2 regions of the Paraburkholderia sp. GAS333 genome follow, and region 1 is predicted to be linked to the other one. Evidence: riboswitches for the same ligand, from Rfam matches in the RefSeq annotation. Region 1 holds a riboswitch; the other holds the start of a gene.
What was found. Region 1 has a riboswitch for glycine ahead of gcvT (glycine cleavage system aminomethyltransferase GcvT). Riboswitches for the same ligand answer to the same signal wherever they lie in the genome.

Region 1 (10,740 bases):
GCGGCACGCAAAGCGCGGACGCGTCGCAAGCCGGCAAGGCGTTGTATCAGCAGGTTTGTCAGGCGTGTCACGCGGCGGGCGTGTTGAACGCACCGAAATTCGGCGATAAGGACGCCTGGGCGCCGCGTCTGAAAGAGCCGATGGACACGGTCTATAACTACGCGCTGCACGGCAAGGGCGCGATGCCGGCGAAGGGCGGCTCGAATGCCTCCGACGCCGATGTGAAAGCGGCGGTCGACTACATGGTTAGCGCTGTGAAGTAAGGCGCGGCGCTGATCGTCGCGCTACGGCTTTCACTTGCAGTAGACATAAAAAATCCCTGCTTTGCGCAAAACGCAAGCAGGGATTTTTTTATGCGCACTGATTGTTCAGCGCGCTGGCGCGATGGAAAACCTCCGGGAGTACGAGCCGCGAGGCAAACCAAGCAAGCACCAGCCTGGGCGCGAGCACAAAAACACCACCATCGACTCGCAGGCTCCATCCCCCATCCGCCCGCTCAAGGCTTCTGCAACAGCGCCTTCAAACTCGCCAACCGGTCTTTCGGCGACATCGGCGCTTCTTCCGGCGTGGGCGGCGGTGCATCGTCCAGCAGCATCTCGGGGATAAACCGCGACGGCTCGCACACCACCGTCTCGCGCGCGCGCTTGCGTTTCTTGCACCAGTTCAGATGCAGGCTGCGCTGCGCCCGCGTAATCGCGACGTACATCAAACGGCGTTCTTCCTCGATGCGCGCGTCGTCGATCGGCTCGTCATCGGGACCGCCGCGGTGCGGCATGATGCCCTCCTCGACGCCCACCAGAAACACGTGCGGATATTCCAGACCCTTCGACGCATGCACGGTCGACAGACGCACCGCATCGGGATCTTCCTCACGGCCTTCCAGCATCGACATCAGCGCGACGGTTTGAATCAGACCGAGCAGGTTCTTGCCGGTATCGCCGAGACCGTCGGCGGTGTCGTAGCCGGTGGCTTCGCTGTTAGCTGCATCGGCAGGCTCGGCCTTGGTGCCTTTACGTTTGAGCCACTCCATGAACTCCAGCACGTTCTGCCACTTGGACTGCGCCTGACGTTCGTCGAACGCGTCATACAGATACGCTTCGTAGTGAATCGCGTCCATCAGTTCGTCGAGCAGCGGGCCCGCTGCGTCCTTCTCCGCGCGATCGGTGAGGCGCTGCATGAAGTCGCAGAACACGCGCATCGGCTCGATCTGACGCGGCGACAGGCGCGCTTCGATCCCGCCCATGTACACCGCTTCGAACAGCGACACCTTCGCCTGACCCGCGAACGAGCCGAGCGCCTCGAGCGTCGTATTGCCGACGCCACGGCGCGGCGTGGTGATCGCACGGATGAACGCGGGGTCGTCGTTCGCATTGGCGATCAGGCGCAGATACGCACAGATATCCTTGATTTCGGCCTTGTCGAAGAACGACTGGCCGCCGGACAGCACATAGGGAATCCGCTCGCGACGCAGCACCTGCTCGAAAATACGCGCCTGGAAATTGCCGCGATACAGGATCGCGTAGTCGCGGAAATTCGCGCGCCGCTCGAACTTGTGCGCCGACAAACGGAACACGACCGACTCCGCTTCGTGCTCTTCGTCGTTACAGCCGGTGACGGTGATCGTGTCGCCCATGCCGTGTTCGGACCACAGCTTCTTCTCGAACAGCTTCGGGTTGTTCGCGATCACGTTATTCGCAGCGGTCAGAATGCGCACCGTCGAGCGGTAATTCTGTTCGAGCTTGATCAGATGCAGCTTCGGAAAATCCTTGCTCAGCTGGCCGAGATTTTCGAGCGTGGCGCCGCGCCAGCCGTAAATGGCCTGATCGTCGTCGCCCACCGCCGTGAACGCCGCGCGCTTGCCGGCCAGCAGCTTGACGAGTTCGTACTGGCACGCGTTGGTGTCCTGATACTCGTCGATCAGCAGATAACGCAGCTTGTTCTGCCAGCGGTCGCGCACCTGCTCATTCTTCTCGAAGAGTTCGGCGGGCAAGCGGATCAGATCGTCGAAATCGACCGCCTGATACGCGTGCAGCGTCGCCACGTAATTGCGGTAGACGATCGCGGCCTGATGCTCGTCCTCGGTCGCGGCAATCGCGATCGCCTGCTCCGGCATGATCATGCCGTTCTTCCACAGCGAGATGATCGACTGGATCTTGCGGATAAAACCCTTGTCCGTGGACCCGACCTGCTCCTGGATCATGCCGAAGCAGTCGTCGGAATCCATGATCGAGAACTGCGGCTTCAAGCCGACGTGTTCCGCCTCCTGCCGAAGAATCTGCACGCCGAGCGAGTGGAACGTACACACCGTCAACTGATTGACGGGCACCTTGCGGCCTTCCTTGCCGGGCGTGGTGAGCGTCTTGCCTTCGAGCAGCTTGCCCGCGCGCTCGCGCATTTCCAGCGCGGCCTTGTTCGTGAACGTGACGGCGGCGATGTGGCGCGGCTCGAAGCCTTTGGCTTCGATCAGGTGCGCGATTTTCTGCGTGATCACGCGCGTCTTGCCGCTGCCTGCGCCGGCGAGCACGAGACACGGACCGTCGAGATAACGGACCGCTTCATTTTGAGCGGGGTTCAGGCCTGCGGACATCGTCTGGATGGTGATGCGGTTGAAACTGCGGTTTGTGGGCGCGCCGGTGAGAAAAAACACCGGCCGAAGGCCCGGGGGCATGCTGCGCGCCGTCGGCCGGATCGGGTGCTCCGCAAGCGTGCGAAGGTGATCTGACCCGCCGCGAATCGCGCGAGAGGAGCGATGTTAACACGGATGCCAGGCCCGCACGCTGACGACACGTGTCCTCAAATAGGTGCGGTTAGCTGCATCTTCGAAGTCCGGCAAAGGCGGTCTTTCGAAACGAATCGCCGTGAAAAATGACACCTCTTTCCGTCGAATGGCGACGCGCATTAAGCGCCTTGGCCGCGAACGCCCACGACAGAAACCCCGCCGCCGACCGGCTCGCGCAGCCGCACCATACGCCAATCACCTGCCACGCGCCTGCCGCTCGCCCGTCAGGACATGCCACAATTACGGTGTTGCGCGCCGTCGCCGCGGTGGCAAAACGGCGCGCCGTTTCTGCAGGAAGACACGCATGTCCGCATCGCTGAAGATTGGATTGATGGGTTACGGTTTTGCTGGCGCGACCTTTCATGCGCCGGTGATCGCACATTGCGGACGCGCGAGCGTCGCCGCCATCGCGACCGGTCAGCCCGAGCGCGCGCTGGCCGATTATCCGCACGCAAAAATCGTCGCCGATCTCGACGCGCTGCTCGCGCTCGACGATATCGACTGCGTCGTGATCGCGACGCCCAACGACACCCACTTCGACCTCGCGCGCCGCACGCTCGAAGCCGGCAAGCACGTGGTGGTCGACAAACCGGTGACGCTAACCGCGGCCGAAGCCCACACGCTCGCGAACATCGCGCTCGCTCGCAGCAAATTGTTCGTGCCCTTTCACAACCGGCGCTGGGACGGCGATTTCCTGACCGTCCGCGATCTGCTTGCGCGCGTGGAACTGGGGCGCATCACGCAATACGAATCGCATTTCGACCGGTTCCGGCCGGAAGTGCGTCAGCGTTGGCGCGAAGAGGCGTCGCGTGGCGGCGGCTTGCTGTTCGACCTCGGGCCGCATCTGGTCGACCAGGCGCTGGCTCTGTTCGGCGCTCCGCAAACCGTATCGGCGACGGTGCGCACGCATCGCGACAACGCTAGCGCGCCGGACTACGTACACATTCAGCTTGGTTATGGCGAGTTCGAAGTGGTACTGCACGCGAGCGCGCTGACCGCGCTGGTCGCGCCGCGCTTTACGATCCACGGCACGCGGGGGAGCTATGTGAAATACGGGCTCGACACGCAGGAAGACCAGTTGAAAGCCGGTCTGCGTCCCGGCGATGAAGGCTTCGGCGCCGGCAACACGGCGGGCGTGCTGCGCGTGCTCGAAGGCGATCAGGAAGTGGAACGCGAAGTGCCGACGCGCAATGGCGACTACACGGGCTTCTATATCGCGCTGGCCGACGCCATTCAAAATGGCGTCGCGTTCCCGGTCACCGCTCAGGACGCCGTCGACGTGATGACCATCATCGAGTTGGCCGCGCGTAGTTCCGAAGAAGGCTGCCGCCTGCCGTTCGAGCGAATCCGCTGACATCGTTTTTTCCTGCGCGGCGCGGCGGGCTGTGTACCAAAAACAGCCCGCGCCGCAAGTGCCGCGCGGGCGCGTTTTACCTGACAAAAGAACAGCTACATGACAGGTACACAACGTTACAAAACATCCCGCCTGCGCCGTCAGCGCAAATCCGCCACCATCCGTTGCTACCCACGTAGCACCATCGAAGACAAAGATTTCCGGAGAAACCATGCCTCGAACTATCCGCGCGATTGCCGCGTGCGCTTTACTGACGTCACTTGCCGCCTGCGTCGTGCAGCAACCTGCACCGGCACCGCGTCCCAACCCGCAGCAGATCGCGGATCAGCGCCTGCATCAGGTGGACGGCCGGATCGACAACCTCGGTCGCCGGATCGATAACCACGTGAATCAGGGCTATTACCCGCCCCCGCAAGGCGGCGCGTTGCACCATCGTCTGGAAGTGATCCGCCAGGAAGCGCACGACATGGCCGCACAACACGGCGGCGGTCTTTCGTCCGAAGAGCAACGCGTGCTGAATCAGGAACTGGATAACGCGGCGCACGCCATCGGCGAGTAAACACGCGGGCGTTTCCATAACCTCTGCAACACCAGCGCGGGCATCACGTCCCGCGCTTTTTTTGGCGTGTAAAAACCGCTGCGCTTACTCCCACACGGCCTGCGGGCCTTCAATTGACAAGCCTCCGGCCGTCGCGTACATTCGCCGCACGCGTCGGGAGAGAGCGCTGGCCGCTGGATTTCGCAGGCCGCGCCGCCGAAGGGGCATACCCGCAAACTCTCAGGCAAAAGGACCGACCGCGTCGAAAAACCCGCTTCAATGCAGCACCGAGGCATCCGGTTTTTCGCACTCTGGAGAGCGGCAGTAGCCATCTGTATCGTCCAAACAGCGAACAGATTCAGGCAAGCTGCCCACCGAAGGGGCGCGCGTCTCACCGTGACGAATCAACGTTCCTGGCAACGTCGTCACGGCGGCGCAATCTCTCAGGTATCGAGGACAGAGGGGTCATGCAGAACCACGCTCGCAGGCATTCGGCCGCGAGGCGTAGCGCCGCATGGCCTTTTTTGTTTCGCGAGATGCCCGAGGCCCCATGACCGAACTCAAACACACCCCGCTCAACGCCACCCATCGTGCGCTCAACGCCCGCATGGTCGATTTCGGCGGCTGGGACATGCCCGTCAACTACGGCTCGCAGATCGACGAACATCGCGCCGTGCGCACCGACGCCGGCATGTTCGACGTCTCGCACATGTGCGTCGTCGACTTCATCGGCGAGCGCGTGCGTGCGTTCTTCGAATACGCGCTCGCCAACAACGTCGGCAAACTGCAAACGCCGGGCCGCGCTCTCTACTCGTGTCTGCTGAACCCGAATGGCGGCGTGGTCGACGATCTGATCGTCTATTACTTCGGCGAAGATCACTTCCGTGTCGTCGTGAACGCGGGCACTGCCGATAAAGACATCGCCTGGTTCGGCCAGCTCAACGCCGAAGGCGGCTTCGGCCTGACCATCACGCCGCGCCGCGATTACGCGATCGTCGCCGTGCAAGGCCCGAATGCGCGCGAAAAAGTCTGGCAAACCGTGCCGGCCGCTCGCGCCGCCACCGAAGCGCTCAAACCGTTCAACGCCGTCCGAATCGAAGAAACGCCGTTCGGCGAATTGACCGTCGCACGCACCGGCTACACCGGCGAAGACGGCTTCGAAATCATCGTCCCGGCGGATCACGTCGAAGCACTCTGGCAGGCATTGCAGGCCCAAGGCGTGCGCCCCGCCGGTCTCGGTGCGCGCGACACGCTGCGCCTCGAAGCCGGCATGAACCTCTACGGCCAGGACATGGACGACAACGTGTCGCCGCTCGACGCCGGTCTCGCATGGACCGTCGACCTGGCCTCGCCGCGCGACTTCGTCGGCAAGGCGAAGCTGGAAGCGAACGGTTCGCAGGCTGCGTTCGTCGGCCTGATCCTGCTGAAGGAAAACGGCAAGGCGGCGGGCGTGCTGCGTGCTCATCAGAAAGTCGTCACGCCGCACGGCGAAGGCGAAATCACCAGCGGCACGTTTTCGCCGACGATGCAGGAATCGATCGCCTTCGCGCGCGTGCCCAAAGGCGTGCAAGTGGGCGACACCGTTCACGTTCAGATTCGCGATAAGGCCGTACCCGCAAGCGTGGTAAAACTGCCATTCGTGCGCAACGGCAAGGTGCTGGCGGTTTAAGCAGCCCGCGCGTGCGTCCCTCAGAAAATTTTTTGCCTCGCAGATGAGGAGCCTGGCGGGTCAAATCGCCAGGCTTGGGACCTTCCCCATTTAAGTCACTACCGAATCACCGCATAGGAGCATCCGATGAGCATCCCGGCCGATCTGAAATACACCGAATCGCACGAGTGGGTCCGCACCGAAGCGGACGGCACGCTGACGGTCGGCATTACCGACCACGCGCAGGAAGCGCTCGGCGATATCGTCTTCTTCGAAGTCCAGGAACTGGGCAAGACCGTGACCGCCGGCGACACCGTCGCCGTCATCGAATCGGTGAAGGCCGCTTCCGATATCTACGCGCCGGTTTCGGGCGAGATCATCGAAGCGAACACGGCCGTGGCCGACACGCCCGATTCGGTCAACAGCACGCCGTACGAAAGCTGGCTCTTCAAGATCAAGCCGGCCGACGGCGCGACGCATGACCGTCTGATCGACGCCGACGCGTACTCGAAGTCGATCGGCGCCTGATTTACCTTTACGTTTAACCCGTCAGGTGCGGCGGGTTCTTCCTGAAACGCTGCAACAGGAAGGCAGCCGCACCGCCAGGAACACCCATGAAGCTCGAACACCCGGATCGTCTGATGAACCGCACTCCTCTCTCGCTCGCCGCGCTCGAAGTGCACGACGCCTTCGCCGAACGGCATATCGGCCCGGATTCGGCCGATCAGCAAGCGATGCTCGAAGCCCTCGGCTTCGCATCGCGCGCCGCGCTGATCGACGCCGTGATTCCGAAGACGATCCGCCGCACCGAAACGCTGCCGCTCGGTCCCTTCGCGCAACCCAGAAGCGAAGCCGAAGCGCTCGCCGCACTGCGCGAACTCGCGGACAAGAACCAGGTGTTCCGCTCGTACATCGGGCAGGGCTATTACAACGCGCACACCCCGACGGTGATTCTGCGCAACGTGCTGGAAAATCCGGCGTGGTACACCGCGTACACGCCGTATCAGCCGGAAATCTCGCAAGGCCGTCTGGAAGCGCTGCTGAATTTTCAGCAGATGGTCGTCGATCTGACGGGTCTCGCCATCTCGAACGCGTCGCTGCTCGACGAAGCCACCGCTGCGGCTGAAGCGATGACGCTGCTGCAACGCGTCGGCAAGTCGAAGTCGAACGTGTTCTTTGTCGCCGACGACGTGCTGCCGCAAACCATCGAAGTGGTGAAAACGCGCGCGACACCGATCGGCATCGAAGTGAAAGTGGGTCCCGCAGCAGAAGCCGCGAACGCGAATGCGTTCGGCGTGCTGTTGCAATACCCGGGCGTGAACGGCGACGTGCGCGACTACCGCGCGCTGACCGAAGCGATCCACGCAGCAGGCGGCCACGTGGTCGTCGCGGCGGATCTGCTCGCGCTGACCGTCCTCACGCCGCCGGGCGAATGGGGCGCGGACGTGGCCGTCGGCAATACGCAGCGCTTTGGCGTGCCGGTCGGTTTCGGCGGCCCGCATGCGGCTTACCTCGCCGTGCGCGACGAATTCAAGCGTCAGATGCCGGGCCGTCTGGTCGGCGTGACGGTCGATGCACAAGGCAACCCCGCGCTGCGTCTTGCGCTGCAAACGCGCGAACAGCATATCCGTCGCGAGAAGGCGACCTCGAACGTGTGTACCGCGCAGGCGCTGCTCGCGATCATGGCGAGCATGTATGCGGTTTATCACGGCCCGCACGGTCTGAAGACCATCGCGCTGCGCGTGAACCGCATCGCCGCGCTGCTCGCAGAAGGCGCGAAGCAACTCGGCTACACGCTGGTCAACGACACCTTCTTCGACACCCTCACGTTCGACACCGGCGCGCGCACCCAGGCGCTGCTCGACGCGGCCACCGCGAAGCGCATCAATCTGCGCCGCGTGAGCGCGACGCAAGTGGGCCTGTCGGTCGATGAAACCACGTCGCGCCGCGATCTCGCCGATCTGCTCGCCGTGTTCGCGCAGGCAGCTTTCTCGAGCGACGTGCCGCAAGTCGACGCACTCGACGCAAAGCTCGCGGCATCGAACACGGCTTCGGTGCCGGCCGCGCTCGAACGCACCAGTGCGTACCTCACGCATCATGTGTTCAACCGTCATCATTCTGAAACGGAAATGCTGCGCTATCTGCGCAGCCTGTCGGACAAGGACCTCGCACTCGACCGCTCGATGATCCCGCTCGGCTCGTGCACGATGAAGCTGAATGCGACATCGGAAATGTTGCCGGTCACGTGGCCCGAATTCGGCCAGATCCACCCGTTCGCACCGGCTGAGCAGACCGTCGGCTACCGCGAGATGATCGACCAGCTCGAAGAGATGCTGGTCGCGGCAACCGGCTATGCGGCCGTGTCGCTGCAACCGAATGCGGGCTCGCAAGGCGAGTACGCCGGTCTGCTGATCATCCACGCGTATCACGCGTCGCGCGGTGAAGGTCATCGCAACGTCTGCCTGATTCCCGCTTCGGCGCACGGCACGAACCCGGCATCGGCGCAAATGGCCGGTATGCAGGTCGTGGTCGTCGCGTGCGACGCGCAAGGCAACGTCGATATCGAAGACCTGAAGAAGAAAGCCGAACAGCACGCCGACAAACTGGCGGCGATCATGATCACGTACCCGTCCACGCACGGCGTGTTCGAGGGGAACGTGCGTGAAATCTGCGAGATCGTACACGCGCACGGCGGCCAGGTTTACGTCGACGGCGCGAACATGAACGCGATGGTCGGTCTGTGCGCGCCGGGCCAGTTCGGCGGCGACGTGTCGCATTTGAATCTGCACAAGACCTTCTGCATTCCGCACGGCGGCGGCGGACCGGGCGTCGGTCCGGTCGCAGTCGGCGCGCACCTCGCGCAATTCCTGCCGAACCAGATTTCGTCGGGCTACGAACGCGCGCCGAACGGTATCGGCGCAGTGTCGGGCGCACCGTACGGCTCGGCGTCGATTCTGCCGATCTCGTGGATGTACATCGCGATGATGGGCGCGAAGAACCTGACCGCCGCAACCGAGACCGCGATCCTCAACGCGAACTACGTCGCGAACAAACTCGCGCCGCATTACCCGGTGCTGTATTCGGGCCCCGGCGGCCTGGTCGCGCACGAGTGCATTCTCGATCTGCGTCCGATCAAGGAAACCAGCGGCATCAGCGTGGACGACGTCGCCAAGCGCCTCGCCGACTACGGCTTCCACGCGCCGACGATGAGCTTCCCGGTGCCGGGCACGCTGATGGTCGAGCCGACCGAATCGGAATCGAAGGAAGAACTCGACCGCTTCATCGAAGCGATGATCGCGATTCGCGACGAGATTCGCGCGGTCGAAGAAGGCCGCTCGGATCCCGAGGACAATCCGCTGAAGCACGCGCCGCACACGGCAGCGGTCGTGATCGCTAACGACTGGAAGCATGCGTATGCGCGCGAAACCGCCGCGTATCCGCTGAAGACGCTGATCGCGAAAAAGTACTGGCCGCCGGTTGGCCGCGCGGACAACGTGTACGGCGACCGCAATCTGTTCTGCTCGTGCGTGCCGATGTCCGACTACGAGTAAGCACAAGCACCGCCGCGCATCATCCGCTGCCGTGAAAGCGGTTGAAAAAGGACAATGTGCGGCGGCGCCCGCGATCCTGTCGCTGATGGGCGCAAACGGCTAACATCACACACCGAATCAGCCAAATTAGGAGTTTCGCATGGCGCGAAAGGTGCGATTGATGCAAAGCCGGGCGCACGCAGCGCGCGCCCGAACGTGGTGGCCGACCTGCACATTGCTGATGGCTGGCGCAGCCGCGCTGCTGCCGCTACAGCAGGCGCAAGCCGCAATGAATTTCTGCGCAGCGCCCGCGTTGCAAACCAGTGAACGCACGAACGCCGATCCCGGTGTGAAATTGCTGGTGAGCAACGTCCAGGCGCATCTGAACGAGCAGCCGCACGCGCAGGCAAAGCTGCACACGGAAGGCACGCTGCCGCACGAGGGCATCTACGATCAGAGCGTCGAGGCTGAGCAGGATCTCGATCTGCTGCGCGACGCCGCGCTTGCATGGCGCGCGACCAGCGACGACCGTTATCTGAAGCTCGTCGACCGTCTGCTGTATGCATGGGTCACCACCTATCAACCGAGCTTCAATCCGATCGACGAAACCCGTTTCGAGGGGCTGATTCTCGCGTACGACATGACCGCGAGCGCATTGCCCGTGAAAACGCGCAACGCGTCGATGGCGTTTCTGACGAAGCTCGCGAACGGCTACATCGCGCAGATCGACGCGCAGCCGCGTCCGCTGAAAGGCACGTTCCGCAACAACTGGCAGAGTCACCGTATCAAGCTGATCGCGATGGCCGCGTTCACGCTCGATAACCGCAAGATGATCAACGCGGCGCAGCGTCTGTTCGTCGAGCATATTGGCGACAACATCAACGCGGACGG
Region 2 (10,740 bases), on a different contig from region 1:
AATACGCTTGCAGCTGTCGTTGCGCGACTTCACAAACAGTGAGTGCACCCAACATGAGTCGAAGTGACGTCTCAACCGTCCGCGCCGATGACCCCGCATTCCTGGGCGAGTCAATTCGCGATGTCGTGAGCCGCCTCGTTAAGGTTGTCCGCGCGCAGAGTGGCACGCACTCGAACGCGCAGAACGAGACACTTTCGCTGCTGGAGCGGTCCGGCCCTGTCAGTATTTCAGCCTTGGCCGTGGCGAGGTCGGTGACACATCAAACGATGCGGCTGGTCGTCATGAAACTGGTCGAACAAGGGGTGGTAATCCTGCAACAGGACGCTGAAGACCGCCGCGCTTACGTCGTGGACCTGACCGACCAGGGACGCGCACAGATTGCGCATGACCGGTCTGCACGTTCGCAATGGCTGACAGAGCAACTGATAAAAAAGACGAGTCGTGAAGAGCGCGCGGCATTGGCAGTTGCCGTTCGAACCCTTCACAAGCTGGTTGACTGATCCGACCTCGCGGCGACTCCGTTGGAGCTAACCCGAAGTTGCCGGAGAGTTGGAAACAGGAGATGACAAGGAAGGTTGCTAGCAGCGATGACCGGTAGGTCGATACGGCAACCAGGATAGTCCGTCTGGCAGGGCGAAGAAATCATCCAGCGATTCAAAGGGACGCCGATGCACATTTGAGCTATAAAACGACAAGACGTCCTCCATATTTCGTAGAGCTTGTCGAGACTCGCGAGCCATTACCTCGATTGGATTGCAGGTCGGATCGCGGAAAAACATGGTTGCCCATTAATCTGGCTTGCCATCGAAACGTATCGTGGGTCATGTTCAGACGCGCGAGGCTCGACTCGCTCAAGATGAGCAATGTCGGCTCGCACGAGTGCCGACGCTCTCTCACTAGTCGAGCTCTCTCAAACTATCGTGCATGATCTCGATACGCTGCAAGTGATTACTGCCGTGCTCGAGCAGTCGCTGCGCAACCAGCGAGCAGATCAGATTCACGACTGCCGTCAGACCAATCAGGCTATCGAACAGCATCAGGCCGTCGGTCTGGCATCGGATAACCCATCGCGCCAGTTTCGCCGGTTTTCCCGCAATCACGTCGGACATGTAAAGGATGGGAACGCCCGCCTGCGCCAGCGCCGTAGCGATATGGCCGACAGCGGGCAGCCAAAAGCGTTGTTCGACGGTGTCGATGAACTTCACAACGACCGGCCGTCGAAAATGCACGGTTCGACGGATGTCGGCGATGTGAGCTGGGTCACGCCGACCGTGCAGTGCATGACGGCGTGCTTCGCTTTTGGGACGTCACCGCATTCGTGGCAGTGGGTCTCGCAAGGCAAAAGTGCACTGGCGCACAAGGGGATGACGCTGGCCGCGAAAACGATGGCCGCCACCGCACTCGAGCTATATACGAACCCTCTGCTGCTCGCGGCCGCGCGAACTGAGCTGATGGAGGGTCTGGCCGAATAGCTGTATGTGTGCCCGATCCCGGCAGAGGTGCAACCGCCGGTTCCCGGACGTGCCGCCTGATTTTGTAGGGCTGTCAAACCTCCCTCAATTTATCGGCGGAGTATCAGGCTCGGCAGCAAATGCGGGCCCACGTCGGCGGGCCCGCTCGATCTCGACGTGGAGGTCACGGGCGTGGTGGACAATCACACAGGAGGAGCATGGGGAGGCCGAATTCCGATGGGATTGTCCGTGTGGCTGCGCACCGGCGGCATCGACATTGCGGTGTGCTCGATCCGCACGCAGCTAATCGAACGCGATTCGCTGACAGGGCTGGGCATCGATCTCGACGGCAAGCGCCTCATCGTCGTGAAGTCCAGCAACCACTATCAGACCGGATTCCGGCCTGGATCGGACGCGCTCTGGCATGTGAATTCGCCGGGCGCGTTGCCCTCAGACTTCTCTTCCCTTCCCTACACGAAGCGCGATACGAACTACTACCCGCGCGTCCAGAATCCATGGGCGGAAGACGGCACGCCGCCCACCATTCTGTTCGGAGGCAAGACGGTGACGGCGAACTGACACCTGTTGCTCTGCACGGTCGTATTTTGTCCCGCTAAGCTATGCCCTTGGCAATGAGAATAGAGGGCGCTTGTGAAGTTGAGACAACTCGATTCGCTGCGTGCGGTCGCCGAGGCCGGCAGTCTTCATGAAGCCGCCCGGCGCCTGTTCCTGACGCAACCGGCAATCAGCCGCTCCATCCGCGAGCTGGAAGTCGAACTGGGCATGCAATTGCTCACCCGATCGGCGAATGGCGCCACGTTGACGCCATTCGCCCACCAGGTGCTGAAACGCGCGCTCGTCGTCCAGCGGGAAATCGGTCGCATCGCGGAAGATGCGCAGACAGCGCGTGGGGAACTCGGTGGCCGCCTGACGCTCGCGATCACCCCTCCTGCCTCTACCCGTGCGCTCGCCGACTCCCTGCTCGAACTCACGAACGCGCGCCCGGACGTCAAACTCGAAGTGATCGAATGGCGTGGCGCAAACATCTCGGACGGACTGCGAAACGGCACGATCGATGTAGCGATTTTCACGCAATATGGCGAACCTAAAAACGCGGCGTTCGAATGGACCAGGCTGTACGAGCTCGACGTGCAATTGACGATTGGGGCTTCATACCTGGGTAGCGAGTCTTTATCGATCGAGCAGATTCACGCGCTGCCGTGGCTTTTGCTCGATTCCCCGACCGATGAATCGAGCTTCGTGGCAACGCTATTCGGCGAGTACGGTATGCCGCCGCCGGAGCGGATAACGCGGTGTTCCTCGATGAACCTATACCTCGAACTGTCGATGCAGATGCAGGCGGTCGCGGTCTTTACGTCGCTGGCTACGCCGCTGCTATCGCAGCGTGCAAACGAGGGCATGCTCAAACTACTGCGGCTGACCGAGCCGACGCCGAAGGTCGGCATGTACCTCGCCTACTCCAGCGAGGAACTGCTGACCGCGACCGCCGAGGATTTCATCCGGCGCCTGCGCGCCAAGCTCGATGGCCGCGACGCGGGCCGCTTGCCGGCTGGCATTCCGTACGACGACAACCGGGTTAGCGCTCGCTAGTCACGAGATTGCCGTCATTTGCAGAGCGGCCGACAAGAACGTTGGCGCGCGGATGAGGCCATCTCGCACGATGCACAGGACATATGCCACGAGGCGATACCGCAGCACGCGCGGTATCGCCCAATCGACAGCGAGCGGCGATCATCGCATCACCGGCGGTAACGCCGCCCGATGGTGGCGCCACGCCGACCGACAACGTAGCGGGCCACACGACTCAGCGGCGCGGCCCTCTATACCGCGCTTGCGACGACCTGTGCCGTGGCGGCTGACAAGGTCCACCCCAGATGCCCGTGCCCGGTGTTATAGAACACGCCAGGCCGTTTGCCTCGTCCCACCTTGGGCAACATGCTCGGCATCATCGGCCGCAGACCTGCCCACGGAATGACGCGCGAAGTCGACACCTCGGGAAAATGCCGACGCGTCCAGTCCACCAGCGGAGCAATCCGGTCCGAACGAATGTCGCGGTTAAAGCCGTTGATTTCAGCCGTACCGGCCACCCGAAAACGATCCGCACCGAGCCGGCTCGTGACAATCTTCGCGCTATCGTCAAGCAGACTCACCCATGGCGCGCGCTGCTGACTCGTCTCGTCGTCGAGACAGACGGTGATCGAGTAGCCCTTCACGGGGTAGATATTCACGTGGTCCCCTAGCATCGACGCAAACTCGCGGCTCTTCACACCCGCACACACCACGATCCGTTCGAACGTGAAGCACTGTGACTCGCCTTCGAGATTGACCATTAGCGAGAAGCGTCTGTCAGCGGCTGGCTCGATCGACGTGATCTCCGCGTCGTAGTGAAATTCGACGCCCTTCCGCGCGCATGCTTCAGCAAGGCCGCGCGTGAATTTGTGAATATCACCGGTCGAATCAGACGGGGTAAAGAAGCCACCGAAGAAGTCGCCATGCAGCGTAGGTTCGATTCGTTGCAGTTCACTTGCGCTCACCGCGCTGCGGTCGAGTCCACCTTCGCGCAGCATTTCGTTGACCTTGCTGGCGGCGTCGAATTCCTTTTGCGTCTTGTAGATATGCAGAATGCCGCGCCGCTCCAGATCGAAGTCGATGCCTTCTTTTTCGGCGATCGAAAACAGATGCTCTCGTGCGGCGATCGCGAGCCGTACGGTTTCGACCGTGTTGGCGCGGTAATGCGGAATCTGCCGCAGGAACTCGCCCATCCACGAATACTTGTGCCATGTGGGCGTGGGGTTGAGCAATAGCGGCGCGTCGCGCGTAAGCATCCAGCGCAACCCTTTTATGACGGTGGCGGCACTGTTCCAGACTTCCGCATTACTCGCAGACAACTGACCGCCATTCGCGAACGAAGTCTCCATCGCCGCATAGCGATGGCGTTCGAATACGGTGACGTGGTGGCCGAGCTGCGCGAGGGCGTGAGCCGTGGTGACGCCGGTAATGCCGGCGCCGATGATGGCGATTCGTGACATGACATGGTCCAGAGTAGTTGAGCATCACCGGTGTCGATTTCATATCGAAACCGGCGCTGATGCCCCATCTGTCCATGTACCTGAGAGTTTCTTCCCAGCGTTTTTTCGACGGCATGCGAGCCGTGGAAGCCGGGAATCCCCTTCGGTGGGCGCGCATGGCACCGCTCTCCAGATGTTCTCGCGGTGCGGTCCTTTTGCCTGAGAGTTTCCGGGGCGGTTGCTCCGTCGGCGTCGTCACGGCCTCTGACGATCTCTCCCGCACTGCATGACTGAACGGTTCGACAATACCGTGTCAAATTTTTTACCGCAAGTATTTCGTGGATCGCAATGCGTGCGCGGTGCTCATGTCTGCGCATTGAAATCACCGGATCGCCAACCGGTATTCCCAAGATTGATCGATCGCGTTTCCAGGATTGGCGTGAGTACACCCTTCAATGTCGAGGCGATGGTCGTCACCTCGCGATGCGCACTGAGTCATCATTCTTTCATGGGTTCACTCCAAATTTACACCCTTAAGTGGGTCAGTTCTGCGTGAACATCAACAGTCCGACTTGCTGGAAAAAGAGCCTCAGCGTCGACGACAGTTATCGGAAGGATTGCAGTCACTTGAGTGACTTCGTGTCGTCAATGCTGAATGGCGGAAATTGGCCGACTGCTATACGACCAAAGGCTCATTGTGACCAGGTGAATCGAGGTCCAATAATAAAAAAAGCAGTGAGACCAGTAAGCCAGAGTTCGACTCTGCATCGCGACGGCGTTCATTAGCGAATGAACTGAAAACCGGCTCCTGCCGAGGGCGACAGTTTGCTTCGTTTACTGCCCCATTTCGCTTGCTGCCCTGCAACGCGTCATCGCTTTCTGATCGTGTTGCCTCGAGTATGAGTCTGGACGAATGCGGTCACCAGTCTCTGACAAACCCGCCTACAAAAATCCGCATACCGTCTGACAGTGTGTTCAGTTGGGAGAACCAGCCATGTATCGGTGGACCAAGAGACTGGTGCGAGCGCTCTGCCTGGCGCTCGCCGCGATACTGATGATGGGTTCGATCGATGCAGTCGCCCAGGACCAGGCGGCGAAACCCACATTTAAACCCGAGGAAATCGAAGCACTGGTTGCACCGATCGCCCTTTATCCGGACTCCGTGCTGTCGCAGGTACTGATGGCCTCGACTTATCCGCTGGAGATCGTGCACGCCGCGCGCTGGGTCAAGGCCAATCCGAAACTCAAGGGCGATGAGGCGGTGAAAGCGGTACAGGACCAGTCGTGGGATGTCAGTGTGAAATCACTGGTCGCATTTCCGCAGGTGCTCGAACCGATGAACGACAAACTCGACTGGACCCAGAAGCTTGGCGACGCATTCCTCGCCCAGGAGAAGGACGTCCTCGCTGCCGTGCAGCGCTTGCGCGCGCGGGCGCAGGAATCGGGCAACCTGAAGTCCAATGAGCAACAGAACGTCAGCGTCGAGCCAGCGCCGGCGGGCGCCCAGGCAACGCAGACGATCGTGAAGATCGAACCGGCGAATCCGCAAGTCATCTACGTGCCGGCCTACAACCCGACTGTCGTGTACGGCACATGGAGCTATCCAAGCTATCCGCCGTACTACTGGCCGCCGGCACCCGCCTATTACCCCGGGGCCGCGCTCGCCACGGGCCTCGCCTGGGGCGTCGGACTGGCCGCCGCAGGCGCCATCTTCGGCAACTGCAACTGGGGCGGCGGCGACGTCAATATCAACGTCAACAAGGCCGCCAATATCGATCGCAATTTCGATCGCAGCAAGGTTCAGGGCGGCAAGTGGCAGCATGATGCAAGCCATCGCCAGGGGGTTGCCTATCGCGACAATGCGTCTCGTGAAAAATATTCGAGAAACGTCTCCGGCTCCGATGCACGGGGTGATTTCCGTGGTCGAAATGGCGACGCGGGTGATCGGGGTGATCGCGGTAACGCAGGCAATCGCGGAAACGGACGCGATAACGGTGGCGTGGGCGATCGCAACAATGGCGGTGCAGGCGATCGCAACGGCGGTCGGGGTAACGCCGGGGTCAGCGACCGCGCGAGTACACGAAACAACGCAGGCGGAGCCAACCGCAACGGTGGCGCAAACCAGGCCGGCATAGCTGACCGTGCCGGTGGCGGCAACGCAGCCGGCAACGGAAACCGGGCCGGCGCAGCCAACAATGCCAGCGTCGGCAATCGCTCCGCGGCGTCCGCACGGCCCAGTACCGGAGGCGGCAACCGCGACGGAGCCTTCCAGGGTGTCGGCGGCGGTGGCCGTTCACAGCAGGACTTCAACCGCGGCCGATCCAGCGCGCAGTCGTCGAATTTCAGCCGGCCGAGTGGTGGCGGCGGTGGCATGCGGGCGGGTGGCGGTGGCGGACGCGGCAGGCGCTAAGGAGACATCAGCATGAAGTCATCACTACGATCTCTGGCGGGCCGCCTGATCTCGCTCGGCGCCGGAGCCGCGCTTGTTCTGACGCTCTGCGTCGGCGCACCCGGTACGGCCTACGCGCAGAAGCACTTCGAATCGCCCCAGGAAGCGATGACCGCATTTGGCAACGCGGTCGCCGGCAGCGACGAAGCAGGCCTGAAGGTCTTGCTCGGCGACCGGTTTCGCGACCTCATTCCGCCGGTCGGTTCGGACATTCGCAGCCGCTTCCTGACCGCCTGGGAGGACTCGCACACGATTCAGACTGTCGACGACGACCATGCCGACATCGCCGTCGGCAACGATGGTTGGACACTCCCCATCCCTTTGGTGAAATCGGCGCAAGGCTGGCATTTCGACACGCGCGCCGGCGTCGAGGAGATGCGCCTGCGCCGCATTGGGCGCAACGAGCTGGCCGTCATCCAGACGATGCTGGCCGTCTACGATGCGCAGCGCGAATACGCGCAAGTGGATCACGACGGCAGCGGCGTCCTCGCTTATGCCAGGAAGTTATCGAGTTCGCCCGGCAAACGGGACGGCCTCTACTGGCCCACCGGCCCGGACGATCCGCCAAGCCCGTTAGGGGTCGCATTCGCCAGCGCGGGCTCGCGTCAGGCCGATCACGCCGGCTACTACGGCTACCACTTCAAGCTGCTTACCTCGCAAGGCCCACACGCCCCCGGAGGCGCGTACGACTATGTCGTGAACGGCAAGCTGTTTGGCGGTTTCGCCGTCGTCGCGTGGCCCGTTCGTTACGCGGATACCGGCATCAAGAGCTTCATGGTCAGTCACGATGGACAGGTCTACGAGCGGGACCTCGGACCCGACGGTGCAGCGAAGGCGGAGGCCATGCAATCCTTCGATCCCGGTCCGGGCTGGGTAAAGGTTTCACCTTGACGCGCGCCCTGCTCGCCGTCGCATGTAGCGCCCAGTTCGTTTTGTCGGCCTGCGCTGACTACGCCGCACCCGCCGGCACCGTGGTCATGACACCGGCCAGCTTTGATCGCTCGTTTTCCGCTGCGGCCGGGGCCATGCGTGACGAGGGGCTGGCCATCACGGTCCAGGATCCGGCGCGTGGCGTGGTGGTGGGCAACAGCAACGGCAGCGTCGTGATGGCCAGCATCAGTCAGCAGGCCGATGGCAGCGTGCAGGTGCGCTTCGACGCCAGTGACTCACGCGACCCGATCCTGCTGCAGCGCATCTCACGAAATTACGATCGGCGGATGGGTCGATGAGTGCGCGGCGTCTCGACGCGCCAGAGGAGTAACCGCCCCCTTAGCCTGCGAATACTGGTCCAGCGAGTCGCGCCCCATGAAGCCCGACTCATTCCTCGCGCAGTCAATCCCCAAAAAATGAGGAGCAACCATGCAGCGCGAAGTTCTGCTTGATCCGATCGATCGGGTATCCGAAATACTGTTTGGTCTGATCATGGCAGTCACGATCGTCGGCTCCGCGTCGATCGCCTCCACGTCGGCGACGCCTGGGCAAGTCGCGACCGTTGCGGCGCTAGGCTGCAACATCGCGTGGGGCCTGGTGGATGCGGTGATGTACCTGTTACGCACGGCGACGGAGCGATCGCGTCTGCGGAACCTGGGCTATCAGGTCATCCAGTCCGACAAGGAAGCCGCACGCGATATCATCAAAACAACCCTGCCCGACTATGTACGCGCGATCGTCGGCGAAACAGAGATTGAAGTCATGCGCAGCCGGATCCACACCCTGCCGCCCAATGGCCGCCTCACGCTCGAACCACGGGACTTTCTCGAGGCCCTGGGCATCTTCCTGCTGGTGGTCATCGCCACCTTCCCCGTCGTCCTGCCCTTTCTGATGCTGCGCTCCACGCCGCTGGCACTGCTCTCATCGCGTGTGATCGCGATCAGCATGCTGTTCATTCTCGGCTTCGCACTGGGACGGTACGCGGGTTATCGCGCCCCGCTATACACCGGACTGGCGATGGCCGCTCTCGGCATTGCGCTGGTTGCGGCGGTCATTGCGCTCGGCGGATAGTGCGAACGTGGTGGCAGCACATGGACACCAACACACGGGCGCTCCGCACTGTACGTGCGGTGCAGCGCGCCCTCCCGGAGTCGAACACCAGCGCATGACCGAAGGACCACCCCCTCACAAATTCATCCGCGTCACCTTGGTGCCGTTGAGCGACGCGTCGGCCATCAGCCCGGTATTCGTCAGCACGAGGGCGACGACCTGAGAGGATGCCGACGTGCTGTCGATCGTACCGTTCGCGCCGACCTTGATGACCGACACGGCGGCGTCCCCGCCAACCGACCACCCGGCGGCGTTACGGAACGAATCGAGCTTGTCACGCGTCATGAACATGAAAATGATGGCCGTCGACTGCGCTCCTGCCTGAAATCCAAAAGAAGCCGCCGCCGTGCTGTAGTAGCCGACTGTCGCGCCGCCCACACGCAACGCGCCTTCGCCATACGCCGCCCCGACGATGAAGGCCGCCTTCTTCACATCCGGAAACACCAGAATGCCTTGGGCCTTCGCCGCGAGTTCGTGAGAACCCTGGACCGTCGAGAAAAGCCGGCTGAGCGTGCCGTCGACACTCGCGTCGATCGCCTGACGCTTCGACGCATCGGTTTGCGCGCTGTCGCCGCTGCCCGACGTCGTGGTGCAACCGGCGAGCATCAATCCGCCAGCGATGCCGGCCACCGCTGCCTCAATGACGAAATTCCTTCTGTTCACGATCCACCTCCAGTGAGTTTCCGAGGTGCGTCCCCGGGTGAGCAAGTCTTGCGGTTGCCTCGTTCGATCCGTGTTCGGACTGAGCGGCCATCGCTGTGGGCGATACGGCGAGCCGCATCGCGTCGTGCCGCAACGGAGTGATTCAACGGAACCGCACGTCGCCAAAGCCGATGCGTACGTCTGGATTGCCACATATCCCCGGCTCACTTGCCGCCTTCTTTCCCTGGCCTGAGAAAGAACACGAAACCGGCGATGCCGATTACCATCGCAAACACACCGAATTCGGCGAGCTTCGGCCGTTCGTACAACAGCCCCCGGATCGACGAGGCAAGCCCTCCCAGCGTCACGAACACGGCAATCGCCGCCAGAACGATCCTGCCTTCCACGCGGGCCATAACGGGTTCTCCTGCCTCACACGCTACAGGACCCGGTTCTTGTCCAGCTTCTTGCCGGTCGCCGCGTTGTAGCGCTCGACATAGTCGGACAGCAGCGAGCGAATCGCGCGGCCGATCTTCCGGTAATCCGATTCGTTAAGATTGGCGAGCGACACCCGCCCGGACGGATGCGGCGTGCCGAAACCACGTCCCGGTAACAGCACCACGCGCGCTTCTCTGGCGAGCCTGAAAAGCAGTTCGGCCGGCTCGGTGTGCTTCAGCAGCCATTCGACGAAATCGCGGCCATAGGCGCGTTCGCCAAGAAATTCCATGTCGAGAATCGGGTAGTAATCGACCTGATTCACGTCATCGTCGTCGAACGAAATGCCGATTTCTTCATAGAGCGCACGCTTGCGGTTGCGAATCAGCTTCTTCAGCGCGCGCTTGTACGCGTCGGGCGTATCCATCAACGAAAACAGCGAGAACAGCACCATCTGCACCTGCTGCGGCGTCGACAGACCCGCTGTGTGATTCAGTGCGACGGTGCGGCTGTCTGCCACCAATCGGTCGATGAACTTGAGCTTGTCCGGTTCGGTCGTGATCGATTCATAGCGGTGATGCAACTGCTTTTTCGCGTCTTTCGGCAACTCGCCGATCAACCTGTCCAGCACGTTGTCGCGATGAGTGGCGATTGCGCCGAGCCGCCAGCCCGTTGCGCCGAAGTACTTCGAATA

Region 2: linked by a shared signal. The riboswitch ahead of ABH945_RS22655 (D-amino acid dehydrogenase) and the one ahead of gcvT (glycine cleavage system aminomethyltransferase GcvT) in region 1 are both predicted to bind glycine.

Annotation. Positions count from the first base shown of each region.
Region 1 is NZ_JBNDKS010000002.1:172,574-183,313, forward strand. Features, by position in the region: gene ABH945_RS10015 (c-type cytochrome) at 1-263, shown strand, start outside; gene ABH945_RS10020 (UvrD-helicase domain-containing protein) at 497-2,587, opposite strand; gene ABH945_RS10025 (oxidoreductase) at 3,084-4,133, shown strand; gene ABH945_RS10030 (hypothetical protein) at 4,345-4,692, shown strand; glycine riboswitch at 4,837-4,937, shown strand; glycine riboswitch at 4,973-5,141, shown strand; gene gcvT (glycine cleavage system aminomethyltransferase GcvT) at 5,222-6,340, shown strand; gene gcvH (glycine cleavage system protein GcvH) at 6,467-6,847, shown strand; gene gcvP (aminomethyl-transferring glycine dehydrogenase) at 6,934-9,870, shown strand; gene ABH945_RS10050 (alginate lyase family protein) at 10,010-10,740, shown strand, end outside.
Region 2 is NZ_JBNDKS010000004.1:128,456-139,195, reverse strand. Features, by position in the region: gene ABH945_RS22685 (ester cyclase) at 1-42, shown strand, start outside; gene ABH945_RS22680 (MarR family winged helix-turn-helix transcriptional regulator) at 54-500, shown strand; gene ABH945_RS22675 (hypothetical protein) at 897-1,205, opposite strand; gene ABH945_RS22670 (hypothetical protein) at 1,224-1,472, shown strand; gene ABH945_RS22665 (MlrC C-terminal domain-containing protein) at 1,560-2,030, shown strand; gene ABH945_RS22660 (LysR family transcriptional regulator) at 2,103-3,062, shown strand; gene ABH945_RS22655 (D-amino acid dehydrogenase) at 3,293-4,501, opposite strand; glycine riboswitch at 4,678-4,770, opposite strand; gene ABH945_RS22650 (DUF3300 domain-containing protein) at 5,475-6,890, shown strand; gene ABH945_RS22645 (DUF2950 domain-containing protein) at 6,903-7,820, shown strand; gene ABH945_RS22640 (hypothetical protein) at 7,817-8,158, shown strand; gene ABH945_RS22635 (hypothetical protein) at 8,289-8,930, shown strand; gene ABH945_RS22630 (BPSL1445 family SYLF domain-containing lipoprotein) at 9,045-9,632, opposite strand; gene ABH945_RS22625 (DUF2964 family protein) at 9,836-10,027, opposite strand; gene ABH945_RS22620 (bifunctional aspartate transaminase/aspartate 4-decarboxylase) at 10,051-10,740, opposite strand, start outside.